Linked DNA regions of Prochlorococcus marinus CUG1416. The protein of the gene in region 1 interacts with the protein of each later gene in a pairwise test. Links are inferred from orthologs where the notes say so. Each region holds a gene or a part of one and is shown on either strand. Other genes may lie near its edges.

The links.
Region 2: the proteins of cysK (region 1) and cysE interact in binary tests that used the Escherichia coli proteins (3 or more experiments, as listed by UniProt). The link is inferred for Prochlorococcus marinus CUG1416 from one-to-one orthologs.

The regions. Positions count from the first base shown.
Region 1 is NZ_JAAORM010000002.1:137,504-145,873, reverse strand. The notes cover bases 2,386-5,161. They hold cysK (cysteine synthase A), read left to right. Parts: upstream 2,386-3,168; coding sequence 3,169-4,155; downstream 4,156-5,161. Other genes in these bases: queA (tRNA preQ1(34) S-adenosylmethionine ribosyltransferase-isomerase QueA), read right to left, coding at 4,145-5,161; HA146_RS02100 (PLP-dependent transferase), read left to right, coding at 2,386-3,084. Also shown: rpsD (30S ribosomal protein S4), read left to right, coding at 1-371; HA146_RS02105 (trans-sulfuration enzyme family protein), read left to right, coding at 448-1,611; more of HA146_RS02100, read left to right, coding at 1,615-2,385; more of queA, read right to left, coding at 5,162-5,281; HA146_RS02085 (dihydrolipoamide acetyltransferase family protein), read right to left, coding at 5,288-6,655; HA146_RS02080 (YlqD family protein), read right to left, coding at 6,874-7,317; HA146_RS02075 (AMP-binding protein), read right to left, coding at 7,356-8,370.
Region 2 is NZ_JAAORM010000005.1:513,077-519,015, forward strand. The notes cover bases 1-2,914. They hold cysE (serine O-acetyltransferase), read left to right. Parts: upstream 1-1,047; coding sequence 1,048-1,782; downstream 1,783-2,914. Other genes in these bases: HA146_RS09105 (GntR family transcriptional regulator), read left to right, coding at 55-1,041; secA (preprotein translocase subunit SecA), read right to left, coding at 1,790-2,914. Also shown: more of secA, read right to left, coding at 2,915-4,621; HA146_RS09120 (GNAT family N-acetyltransferase), read left to right, coding at 4,794-5,249; HA146_RS09125 (nuclear transport factor 2 family protein), read right to left, coding at 5,271-5,702; ribH (6,7-dimethyl-8-ribityllumazine synthase), read right to left, coding at 5,880-5,939.

The DNA.
Region 1 (8,370 bases):
CAGGAACAAACCTACTAAGACTTTTAGAAAACAGACTAGATAATGTTTGTTTTAGATTAGGTTTTGGAGGTACTATTCCAGGATCAAGACAATTAGTAAATCATGGCCATGTAAATGTTAACGGAAAGGTTCTTGACATTGCTGGCTATCAATGCAAATCAGGTGATGTAATCTCAATTAAAGAAAACAAAGCAAGTAAAAAACTTGTTGAAGGAAATATAGAATTCCCTGGTTTAGCAAATGTCCCCCCACATATTGAGTTAGACAAAGCTAAATTAACAGGAAAAATAAATGGGAAATGTGATAGAGAGTGGGTGGCTCTTGAAATAAACGAACTACTAGTTGTTGAATATTATTCAAGAAAAGTTTAATACTACTTTTCTTTGGATTATTAAATCTCTCTTTTAAAAAATGAGAGATTTAATTTAATTCTTATTTTTAAAAATAATGGGAAATAAGGAAAATAATATAAAAAAGCCAGGTTTTAAGACCTTATCTATTCACCATGGGGAAACATTTGCAAAAGAAACTGGATGCGTTATGCCTCCTATTTTTTCTACATCTACTTTCAAACATGGAAATAAAGATAATTTCGACTACACAAGATCAGGCAATCCAAACTTTAGAATTCTAGAAAGCGTCCTTAAATCAATAGAAGATTCTAAATACTGTACCGTTTTTGGATCTGGAATTAGCGCGGTAACTGCAATATCATCAACACTAAAATCAGGTGACAAGATACTCTGCGAGTCAAATCTCTATGGTTGTACAGTGAGGATGTTCGAAAAAGTTTTCAAGAAATTTGGACTAGAAGTTTTATACACAGATTTTACAAACGAAAATAATATCGAAAAGATTTCATACTTCGAGCCAACCTTGATATGGCTAGAAAGTCCAACTAATCCACTTTTGAAGGTACTTGATATTAAGGCGATTTGTGATGAAGCAAATAAATTACAAATCCCAGTAGTTGTGGACAACACCTTTTCTACGGCACTTATTCAAAAACCATTAGACCTTGGAGCAACACTATCACTCGTAAGCACAACAAAATTCATTAATGGACATAGTGATGCACTTGGTGGAGCAGTACTAACAAATAATGAGGTATGGAATAGTAAGATGCTTTTCTCTCAAAAAGCTCTAGGGCTTCAACCATCTCCTTTTGATAGTTGGCTCATTACGAGAGGAGTAAAAACTCTTCCTTTAAGAATCGAACAACAAACGCAAAGTGCAAAATTAATTTCTGAAGAATTAGAGAATCATAAAATAATTAGTAAAGTAATTTATCCTTTTAATCAAAAACATCCGCAATTTAATTTAGCAAAATCGCAAATGAGATCTGGAGGTTCGATGATCACCATAAAATTAAATCTTAAAAAAGAGGATACTTTTAAATTTTGCAAATCTCTCAAATATTTCTCTCTAGCAGAGAGCCTTGGAGGAGTTGAAAGTTTAATTTGTCACCCCGCAACAATGACTCATGCTTCTGTTGATGATGAAACAAAAAATCTTTTAGGCATAGATGATTCTCTTGTCAGATTATCGATTGGATGTGAAGAAACAAAAGATTTAATCTCAGACATATTATTTGCTTTAAATAAATTCTGAAAATTGAGAGATTTACTTAAAAACCCTATATGGAAAAATTTAGAGTTAGGATATTCTATTCCTGATAGTATTCATGCTGTTTCTGTAGCATTACCAACTTGGAACGATGTAATAAATTACGAGGAAAAAAATCAAGAATGCATAAATTTATTGAAGTCCATTTACCCAAGATTCGGGCTAAACCCCATAGTGAAAAGATTATGTGAAAAAGTAAAAAAGGAAAATTACTACAACAATAAAAGTATCTGGCCATATCCGAATGAAAGCATAGCTTTTAAAGCCAAAAAATACATTGATAGAAATACTTCTGAACAATTCTCATTAATAGAAAAAAGAGATAATTTAGCTCTCTTAATAACTGAAAAAAAAGGAAGTATTTATGCAAAATCTTTTTGGCAACATACTGGTCTTGGCATATCTTCAAGGGCTGCTGCTATAGAACTAGGTCTTGAAGATCGCCCTCCAAAATCTTACGTAAATGAATGTTCTCAAAGAATAAAAAATAGAATTTCTAAATCTACAAAAATTAGCTCTAATGATATTCACTTAACTTCATCTGGAATGTCTGCATTGCATACATCATTAGAAATCATATATAAATTATTTCCAGCTAAACCAACACTCCAAATTGGTTTTCCATATGTAGATGTACTTAAATTACCAATGAATATCTTTCATGGAGCCAAGTTAATTACAGAAGAAAATTGCGAGGATATTGAATTAGAAATCAAAAGAATAAATCCATCTGCATTAATTATTGAACTACCGAGTAATCCAATGCTCAAATGTGTAAACATTAAAAAAATTTCAAAAATAGGAAAAAAGTTAAATATTCCCTTAATTGTTGACGATACCATTGGTTCAAATTTAAATATAAATTCCTTAGAACATGCAGATATAGTTTTTACTTCACTTACAAAAATTTTTTCAGGTAGTGGTGATATTCTTGCCGGATCATTCATACTAAATCCAAAAAGCAAATGGATTGATCAATTTAGAAATGCATTAAACGAGATTAATCTTCCAACACTTTCCGATGGAGATACAGTTTATCTAGAGAAAGTTAGTAGAGATGTAAATCAAAGAGTTTTTGAACAAAATAAAGCATGTTTAGAATTAAAAAAAAGATTAGAGACCCATAGCGAGATTAAAAATATTTTCCATCCTGAAAATTGTCCAAATTTTAATTCTTTGCTCACTTCTGATGGAGGATATGGCTGCTTATTATCATTTGAATTAAATGGAGGATTGAACAAAGCTAAGAAATTTTATGATTCTCTACAAGTATCCAAAGGACCTAGTTTAGGTACAAAATTTACTCTAGTTTGTCCTTATGTTTTACTAGCTCATTATGACGAGTTGGATTGGGCTGAAAGTTTTGGTATACCTTCGCACCTAATTAGAGTATCAGTTGGATTAGAAGACCAAGATCAATTATGGAAAAGCTTTTCTGAAGCACTAAATAATTTCTAAATTCCTAGTATTTACCGTATAGAAACTTATATACTCTTTTTCTGAATAATAGTTAGTATTAAAATATATTTTCTCAATATATAAATGGCAAAAATTTATGAGGACAACAGTTTTGCTATTGGAAACACTCCATTAGTAAAATTAAAATCAGTTACTAAAAACGCGAAAGCTACAGTACTTGCAAAAATTGAAGGTAGAAACCCAGCTTATAGTGTCAAATGTAGGATTGGCGCCAACATGATCTGGGATGCAGAGAAAAGTGGGAAACTTACAAAAGACAAAACAATTGTTGAGCCAACTTCTGGAAATACAGGAATTGCTCTAGCTTTTACTGCTTCAGCAAGAGGTTATAAACTCATCCTTACAATGCCAGAATCCATGTCAATTGAAAGAAGAAGGGTTATGGCAGTGTTGGGGGCTGAAATTGTTTTAACAGAGGCCTCTAAAGGTATGCCTGGAGCAATAGCTAAGGCTAAAGAGATTGCAGAAAGTAATCCTTCTCAATATTTCATGCCAGGTCAATTTGATAATCCAGCAAACCCTGAAATTCATTTCAAAACTACTGGACCAGAAATCTGGGATGATTGCGATGGTGAAATTGATGTTTTAGTTGCAGGGGTTGGAACTGGCGGCACAATTACAGGAGTTTCAAGATACATTAAGCAAGAGAAGGGCAAAAATATTACTTCTGTAGCTGTAGAACCCTCACATAGTCCTGTTATTACACAGACAATGAATGGAGAAGAGGTTAAATCTGGACCACATAAAATTCAAGGAATTGGTGCAGGATTTATTCCTAAGAACCTTGACTTATCAATTGTTGATAAGGTTGAACAGGTAACAAATGACGAGTCAATCGAGATGGCTCTTAGATTAGCAAAAGAAGAAGGGCTATTAGTAGGAATATCTTGTGGAGCTGCGGCGGCGGCGGCTGTTAGATTAGCTGAACAAGATGAATATGCGGGGAAAACCATCGTAGTTGTTCTACCTGATTTAGCAGAGAGATATTTATCATCAATTATGTTTACTGAAGTTCCAAGCGGAATCATTCAAGAACCAGTCAAAGCCTAAATCTATTTTTCTCCAGTAATGAATCTGGTGAAATATACATAGCATCGCCATAAGAGAAAAATCTAAATTTTTCTTTTATGGCTTTTTTATACAAATCTAATAATCTTTCTCTACCAATCATTGCACTTACTAGTAGTAATAATGAACTTTTAGGAAGATGAAAATTAGTTAATAATCCATCAACTACCTTAAATTTATAACCTGGCTTAATTACTAAATCCACGTACTTCGCTATAGGAATAAAGTCATTAATTTCGTTAGAATAACAACTTTCAAGAGCTCTTACGCTAGTTGTTCCAATAGCAATTATTCTTCTATCTGTTTTCTTTATTCTTTTTATTTCCTCCACTACTTCCTTATTAACACTTACCCATTCTTTATGAAGTTTTAAGTTACTTAAATCTTCTTGATCAATTGGTTTGAATGTTCCATAACCCACGTGCAAAGTTATCGGTAAGATTATTACTCCTTTTTTTTTTAGATTGGAAATAAGACTTTTGCTTAAGTGTAAACCAGCTGTTGGTGCAGCAACTGCCCCCGGATTAGTTGCATACTCAGTTTGATAACTTTTCTCATGAAAAGATTCTTCTTCAGAATTTTTTATATAAGGAGGGAGAGGGATTTCCCCGTATTTATCAAGAAGGTCATTCATTGAATTAAGACCAGTTATATTTTCAGGAAATTTAATAAATCTCCCTCCAGTTTCTTCATCAACCCCATCAACCATCAAATTAATATCTTGTGCCAAAAGAGATTTTAATTTTATTTTTCTATTTATTTTTAACTTTTTCGCTGGCTTTGCCAAACATAACCAAACACATTCATGTGACCTTTCTAAAACTAATAATTCGACTAATGTCTTATTTTCTAATTCAACCTTTAACCTAGCTTTCATTACTTTAGTATTGTTTACAACTACAAGATCGCCTTCTCTAAATTCATCTAAAAGATTCTTGGTAAATTTATTAGTTAAGCAGTCTTCTTCTAAAACACTATTTCTAACTATCATCAATCTTGATTCATGCCTAATTGCAGAAGGTTTACTAGCAATTAATGAAGGATCAAGAAAGTAATTATAAGCTTCAAGCTTATGATCACTTTCTTGATTATTCATTTGAGAAATCAATTAAATTTAAGATACAAGTGTCTCTGACTCATTTTCAATCAGGTAAGCCAAGTCTTTTAAGAACAAAGCACCATCAGCTCCATAGATCACTCTGTGATCAGCTGTTAGATTTACTTGCATTATTTTTTTAACAGATATTGAACCATCACTATTTCCTACAACAGTTGGTTTCGATGATGCTATCGCTAAGATCGCACCGGTCCCTGGTGGTAGTATTGCGTCAAATCTATCAACTCCAAACATACCAAGGTTAGATAAGGTAAATGTTCCCGTTGAGTATTCATCAGGTTCTAATTGTTTTGATCTTGATCTTTTTACGAGATCTTTCCATTCCCTAGATAATTCAAATAAATCAGTATTGCATGGTTCTTTTAATACTGGAGTTATTAGTCCACCATCTTCCATCGCGACAGCAACAGCAATATTTATGTTTTCTGGATAAGAAATTCCATTTTCTGAAAAACTTGAGTTAACTTGAGGATGTTTCTTAAGTGTCTTTGCAACTGCCTTTACTAGTAAAGCAGTCATAGTTACTCCATTCTGTTTTACCTTTTTGTAGAAATTATCTAATTTATCTGTATTGATAGAGTATCCAACCCTAAAACATGGAACATCTAAACTAGATTCCATATTTTTATTTACCGCTTTTTGAAGAGTATTAAATTGAACTGTTTCTCCAGGATTACCAAAACTATTTCCTGAAGTTTCTGGTTTACTTTCAACTCCCAAATTTGAAACAGGTATACTTGCAGGAGAAGCACCTTCTCCTATCCATGGTATAGAGACAGATTGGCCATTAGCTTTTAAAATATCATCGGCTTGAATCCTTCCGTGAGGGCCAGATCCATGAACCTTTGCTAAATCAACACCCATTTGAGAGGCTAGTTTTTTAGCTCTTGGAGATGCAATTATCCTCGAAGAAACATTACTTGTAGCGGCATTAATTTGATCGCTATTAAAAGATGGTACAGGCTTTTCACTCTTTAAGACGACTTCCTGTGCTTCTTTTTTGATATTTTCAGTCTGGACTAATGGTTTTTCTTCAGTTTTATTGCTTACCAATTCCAGTTGGTCTGAAGTAGAGACTTCGGGTTGATTTCCTTTATTTTGTTCTTGAACAGAAGCTATTTCATCCTCATTTTCTACAATGAGACCAATAGTTTCTCCAACAGGAGCAGTGCTGCCGGCAGGCATTAAAACTGCTGCAAGATATCCATCTTGGAAAGATTCAACATCCATATCTGCCTTATCAGATTCAACAACCAAGACAGATTCGCCTCTTTCAACCTTATCTCCCGGATTTTTCAACCATTCCACAATCTTGCCCTCCGTCATAGTAGAACTCAAGGCAGGCATGAATATTTCGTGAGACATAAGAAAATCGTTATTGCATAAGTTTCAAGGGATTTTTACCAAACTTTCAAAAGTTTTTATAATTAAGGACCCTTTTAACTCTTGGTCTAATTATACGAAATCATGTTCACAGTGGGAACTCTTAAAACTTAAGAAAGTAATAATTTAGATTGATTAGAATTCAAAACTTTTCGCAATTAAGATTTACTTATTTTTATCAAGAATACTAAATCTTTTCTTTAATTATTATCTATAGATTGAATAACTCCATCTTTAACCGTAATCGAGACCTGCATTTTTTCAATAAGATTGTCGCCCACAGTGACATCACAGAAACTATCCACTTGCCCTTGATCAACAATTTCGTCCATTTTTAATTCGCGAACTTGACCCTGTTGTTGCAGTAGATTTCTTTTTTGTTCTTCAATTTCATTTCGTTTTGCGGCGACTTGTTGTTGCACCTGACTAACCTGTTCTTGAACTCTTGGATCTAGAGGATTAACCGATTGGGATCTAATATTATTTACTATTTGCTGCCCCTCTTGCTCAAGTTGAGATAATTGCTGATCAATGTTTGAAATTGCTTTGCTTAATTCTTTTTCAGCATCTTCCTTCCAAGTTGGTGTAACTACAGCTTTAATAGCTATTGAGCGCTTTATAGATATTGAGTTTTTTGTTTCCATAAAAAATTAAATTACCTTTTCAATATAGATAGAACAAATCAAATTTTCTTACTAAATTTGTTTTCATACATATTTTCTATTTGTAATGAATACTTTTTTTCTATTTCTTTTCTTTTTTGTTTAAGAGTTTGTGTTAACAAACCATTTTCTAAAGTAAAGGCATCCACAAAATAACAATCTAATATTTGTTCTTCTAATCTTGCTCCTAATCGACTTTTAAGCAAATTATTAATTTGTGATTTAAAAAATGTACCAATATTCTTATTCAGGTTTAATTTTGAAAGGTCTTCTTCCAAAAACTTGTTTTTAACCAATTCAAAATTAGGCACTACAAGGGCTGTCAAACATTTCTTATCTTGACCTACTAGTTGAATCTGATTAATAAATTCAGAACTAAGGATTTCGGTCTCTAGCGGATTCGGTTCTATATTTTCACCACTTGATAGCACTATTGTATCCTTGGCTCTTCCTGTTATAAAGAGAGAACCATTTGGTATTAGAAAACCTAAATCACCAGTATCAAACCAACCATCCTTGGACAAAACATCTTTTGTAGCCAATTCATTTTTAAGATAACCTTTCATGACTTGTGGTCCCTTAACAAGAATTTTTCCGACTTCTCTGAACTTCAGAATCTTTTTTTTATCATCATTCACTATTTTGATTTCAGTAAATGCTAGAGGCTGACCGGATGATCCTCTAACATTTAATTCTCTTCTCCTACAAGTTAATACTGGACTAGTTTCTGTTAGTCCATATCCCACCAAAACATCTACACCTAAAGATTCAAAAAAAAGATCCACATGTTCTGGCAATGCACCTCCGCCGTTAATGGGAAATTTTAGTTTTTCCCCGCATAGTTGTCTAAGAATATTCGGCCATAAAAAAATAGTAGACAACTTATGTAAAGGATATCGGCCAATAACAGAAACCAGTAAGGGGATTTTTGACTTAAAAGCTATTTGATTGATATCTAAATTTCTTATCTTTCTTATACTTCTTTTAAAAACTGAACTATTACTTATCAAAAACTTAATAAGTTTTTGCTTTTTG
Region 2 (5,939 bases), on another replicon or contig:
CAAATGTTAAAGTGTCACTATAAATAAAAATTAATTAGTCAGGATTGTTTTAAAGTGAAATTCCATATTCAACAAGAAAGTGATATCCCTGCCTCAACACAAATATATAATCAAATTTGCTTTGCAATAGCAGCAAGACATTTTCCACCTGGACACAGACTTCCAAGCACTAGGCAACTTGCAATGCAGACTGGACTCCATCGGAATACTATTAGCAAAGTTTACAGACAACTTGAAGTAGATGGGGTTGTTGAAGCAATAGCTGGATCGGGGATCTATGTGAGAGATAATCTTACTAAAAGAGAACTAAAAAAATCAATTTACTCAAAAGACAAGATATCTCAGCCACCAGACCAAGAAGCAAAAAAGGCTATTGATAACTTCATAAATCTTGGCTGCACCTTACAAGAAACAAGAGAAATATTAACTAATGAAATTGATTGGCGTATTAAATGCGGAGCAAGAATTATAGTCAGTACTCCTAGGGAGGATATAGGCGCTTCTATGCTGATAGCAGAAGAGCTCTCTCCAAAAGTTAATGTACCAGTAGAAGTTATTCCTATGGAAGAATTAGAAAAAGTTCTGAGTAGTTCGAATAATGGGACTATTGTCACAAGCAGATATTTTTTACAACCTCTAGAAAAAGTTGCGAAACAATATGGAGTTCGAGCTATTGCAGTTGACTTAAGCGACTTTCAAAAGGAATTGAAAATACTCAAAGAATTAAATACCGGAAGTTGTGTCGGTATTGTTAGCATTAGTCCTGGTTTATTACGGGCAGCTGAGGTTATCATACACAGCATGCGAGGTAGTGAATTAATGCTTATGACGGCGATTTCAGACAACAACAGTAGATTATTATCGCTTTTAAAGGCTGCAAACCATATAGTGTGTGATGGGCCGAGTTTGTCAGTTGTGGAAAACACATTATTAAAAAATCGATCTCAGCTCATGAGATTACCTCAAATAATATGCGCTAAAAACTATTTGAGTATAGAAACAATAAATCAATTAAAAAAAGAAATTGGAATTTTTAATTAGACCATGATCCTAAGAACTTTTAAATCAGATATAGAAATTATCAAAGAACGAGATCCTGCTGCCAGGGGGATATTAGAAATTTTTCTTTGCTACCCAGGCTTCCAATCAATAGTAATTCATAGGTTTACGCATAAATTATGGCAATTAAAAATTCCTTTAATTCCTCGCTTGTTAAGTCATCTTAATAGGCTAGTAACAGGCATTGAAATCCATCCTGGGGCTAAAATTGGTAAACGGGTCTTTATAGACCATGGAATGGGAGTTGTAATTGGTGAAACAGCTGAGATAGGAAATAATTGTCTACTTTATCAAGGCGTTACATTAGGAGGAACTGGTAAAAATCATGGCAAAAGACACCCAACATTAATGGAAAATGTTGTAGTTGGGGCAGGTGCAAAAGTACTAGGGTCCATAACAGTAGGGTCTAACACCCGTATTGGCGCGGGTTCAGTAGTTGTTCGCAATGTAGAGGGGAACAGTACTGTGGTTGGAGTTCCTGGCAGAGTAGTGCATCAAAGTGGTGTCAAAGTGAATCCATTGGCTCACTCTGCCTTGCCAGATGCAGAAGCTAATGTAATAAAAAATTTAATGGATAGAATTGACTTACTTGAAAATGAAATTCTGAAATTACAAAAAACTCTACAATGTCTAGCCAACTCAGAATCTATTGATATTTCTAAACTAGGTAGTGCTCAAAATCTTAAAGACAAAGAAATTATAGAATTTCTTGGCGATGAATAAATCTTTTTTAATTTTTATCATCCGTATCAGTTTTAGGTTGAAACATAAACATTGAATAAATAACATTTCGTCTCATATTAGTCATCATTTCCAGAAACATATCATATCCTTCATTTTTATATTCTATTAATGGATCTTTTTGGCCATAGCCTCTCAATCCAACTGATTCCCTTAATGAATCCATAGATTGAAGATGTTCTCGCCATAAATTATCAATTTGCTGCAAAATAAAAAATCTTTCAGCATCTCTCATTAATCCTGAACGAATCTTTTCTATTTGTGATTCTTTTAAATCATAAGCTGTTCGCAACTGCTCTTGAAGATAGTTTTTTAATTCTTCTATTGAGAGTAAATTGATATCATCAGCTTTGAGATCATCTAATAAATATATAAATTCTTTGACCTTAGAAATTAATTGAGCAATATTCCATTCTTCAGGAGGAAGATCAGGATTAATATAAGCTTCTACAATTTCACTCATTGTTCTTTCTCCATATTCTATTACTTGCCTCTTTAAATCAGTTCCTTGCAAAACTCTTAGTCTTTCACTATAAACTGCTTTTCTTTGATTATTCATTACCTCGTCATATTCAAAAACTTGTTTTCTAATATCGTAATAATAAGTTTCTACTTTCTTTTGAGCAGTTTCCAAAGACCTAGTCAGCATTCCTGACTCGATAGGCATATCTTCATCAACCCTAAATGCATTCATTAGATTTGCTACCCTTTCACCTCCAAAAATCCTTAATAAATTATCTTCTAAAGATAAAAAGAATCTTGTACTTCCAAGATCACCTTGTCTTCCTGATCTACCTCTAAGTTGATTATCCACTCTTCGTGATTCGTGTCTCTCCGTACCGATGACATGTAAACCACCAGCTTCTCTTACTTTTTCCTCTTCATGAATCAAAACTTTTTCGTATTCTTCTTTGACATCCGATAAAGATTCTCTCAAAAGCCTGATACAGTTATCCTCGGTTGGTGCTTTTTCTGCAGCTGTAGCAATTCTGTCATCTAACTCCAAGACAGAAAGTTGTCTATCTCCCCAATTCTTAACAAGTTCATTAGATAAAAAAGAGAGTTTCTTTTCAATTTCTTCATCCAATTTGCAAGGGAAAAGACTTGTTGAAGAATCTGAAATTTTCTTTTTCAAATTTGAGCCAACTTTTGAAGAAAAACCACCCTTAGCTTTTGAACTTCTTTGTTTAGGGATTGGAGGCTTATGTTCATTATCTGGCTTTACCAACAAAGGAATTAATATCTCTTTTAATTTCAGTCTAGCCATATAGTCACTGTTACCACCAAGAATTATATCTGTTCCCCTCCCAGCCATATTAGTCGCGATAGTAACAGCACCTGCTCTTCCTGCCTGAGCAATAATTTCGGCCTCACGTTCAACGTTCTCTGGCTTAGCGTTTAACAAATTATGTGGGATTTTTTCTTCGGATAAAAGTGAGCTTAATAACTCACTTTTTTCAACACTGGTTGTACCAACTAAAACAGGTCTACCATCTCTATGGATTTGAGCAGTTTCTTTAGCAACTGCATTCCATTTACCGATCTCTGTCTTAAATACTTGATCAGGCCAATCTTTTCTCTTTCTTATTTGATTTGTAGGTATAACTGTTGATTCTAATTTATAAGTTTTTTCAAATTCAACCTCCTCAGTTTTTGCAGTTCCTGTCATACCAGCGAGACCAGGATATAAGAGGAAAAAATTCTGATAAGTAATAGATGCTAATGTTTGCGTCTCAGGCTGAACTTTAAGACTCTCTTTTGCTTCTATTGCCTGATGTTGTCCATCACTCCAACGCCTTCCCGGCATCACCCTACCGGTAAATTCATCCACTATCACAGCCTCATCATTTTTAATAATATAATTTACATCTTTAATAAATAATTCTTTAGCTTTTAGAGCATTAGTTATATAGTGTGCCCAAGGATCTTGAGGATTATACAAATCACTAACTCCCAAATACTTTTCACATTTAGCGAAACCCTGATCGGTTAATATACAACTTCTTTGCTTTTCATCAACTTCATAATCCCCTTCTGGATCAATGCCATCTTTACTTAATGCTTTTGCTTTAATAAGTGCAAGAGATAGTTCTGAAGCTTTTTGATATTTTTCTTGGGGTCTTTCAACTTGACCAGAAATGATTAAAGGTGTTCTTGCTTCATCAATTAATATTGAATCAACTTCGTCAATCACACAGTAATTGAATTTTCTTTGCACTACCTCATTAATATCGGTGGACATATTATCTCTTAAATAATCAAATCCTAATTCGGAATTCGTGGCATAAGTTATATCACAATCGTAATTTTTTTTCCTCTCAACTGGGCTCATATCTTGTTGAATCAAACCAACGGATAAACCTAAAAAACGATGAACTTGTCCCATCCACTCAGCATCCCTCCTAGCTAAATAATCATTTACGGTAACAACATGAACCCCTTTCCCAGTTAAAGCATTTAAATAACAAGGTAATGTTGCAACAAGAGTTTTTCCTTCACCAGTCTTCATCTCAGCAATTTGACACTCATGTAAAACCATCCCACCTATTAACTGAACATCAAAATGTCTCATATCAAGAACACGTTGACTGGCTTCTCTAACAATTGCAAAGGCTTTAGGAAGAAATTCTTCTAAGATTTCCTTTTGTTTTTTAAGATCTAGTTCTGATGAGATCTTTGATTTCAGATCATGAGTTTCTCTTCTGAGCTCATCATCAGTCAATTGAGAAATTTCTTCTTCTAAAAAATTTATCTCTTCCACTATTGGTTGATAGCGCTTTAACTTTCGTGTATTCGGGTCTCCCAACAAAAGTTTTAGCATAAGTAAAAGTCCTTAAAAAATTCATCTTATTACAAACATTATAAATTAGTGCGTTACAACAGAATGAAGAAACCTCTTATCTCTTTATTTTTTAGAAATGATCGACTAAGGTGTTTAGATTGAAATCACAAATATAACCTAATTATCTTCACTTTTCTAGAATCTTTTAAAAATGAAAGAAATATCTCTAATCATCCATTCCAAAGGAGCTTTAGGGTTACGGTTTTTTGGATTAGGTCCTAATCTCAACCCAACTAATGGATTAAGAAAGCTACAAAAGTTACTAGAAACTAATGCTTTCTGGGCAAAAAGTAGAACAATTAATGATCTAAAAAAATGTCTTGCAAATAGTGACGTCGTAATAAGTCTCTGGGTTGGCAACGAAATAGTTGGTTTTGGTAGAGCTTTGACCGATGGAGTTTACCGCGGAGTACTGTGGGATATTGTTATTGATCAAAATCACCAGGGCAAAGGTTTTGGCACATTAATTGTAAACAATCTTTTATCTTCAAAAAAAATTAAAAATACAAAAAAATTATATTTAATGACAACGAATAAAAAATTATTCTATTCTCAATTTGATTTTAAAGAAGTTACTTCTCAAAAATTATTAATTCGTGAAATATAAACCACTTCTTCTATTCAAAAATCAAGATACAAATTTACTATAAAGCCATCTTATAAAAGGGCCTAAAATAGGAACTGGTCCAAAAGTTGGTCCACAAAAATCAAAATAATCTCTATGCTCTTTTATTAATCCATTTTCGCCAAATAATAAACGGGTAGTTCCTGGATAAATAAATTCTTTACCCATAATTTTTAAACCCATTGTCCATTCAACAAATCCACAATTTCCACTTATCGAGATTGCATGAGTTTCTAAAAAAACATCATCACATCTTTTAACAAGCTTTTCTTGAGCTTTGATATAAGAATCTAATCCCTCTGTTTCCTGCGTTGGATCTACAAAAATAACATTCTCATTATAAAATTCTGCCCATTTTTGTTTTGTTGGTGCATCTGAACCATAAGGTTTAGTAAATAATCCCCTTAAATCATCTATAGAAATCACTCTGGCCATTACAAAACTATTCTTTTTGATACTTTAAAAGATATAAACATTAAAAGCGGATGAAGAGATTCGAACTCTCGACATTCTCCTTGGCAAGGAGATGCTCTACCACTGAGCTACATCCGCATAACATTATTACTTTATCTCAAAGAAGGGATCAATGATAGAAATAATTAATTTTTTCAACTAATTTAAATTTTTAATTAAAGATCCCATCTCAATTGCTTGTAAAGCATAATTCCAACC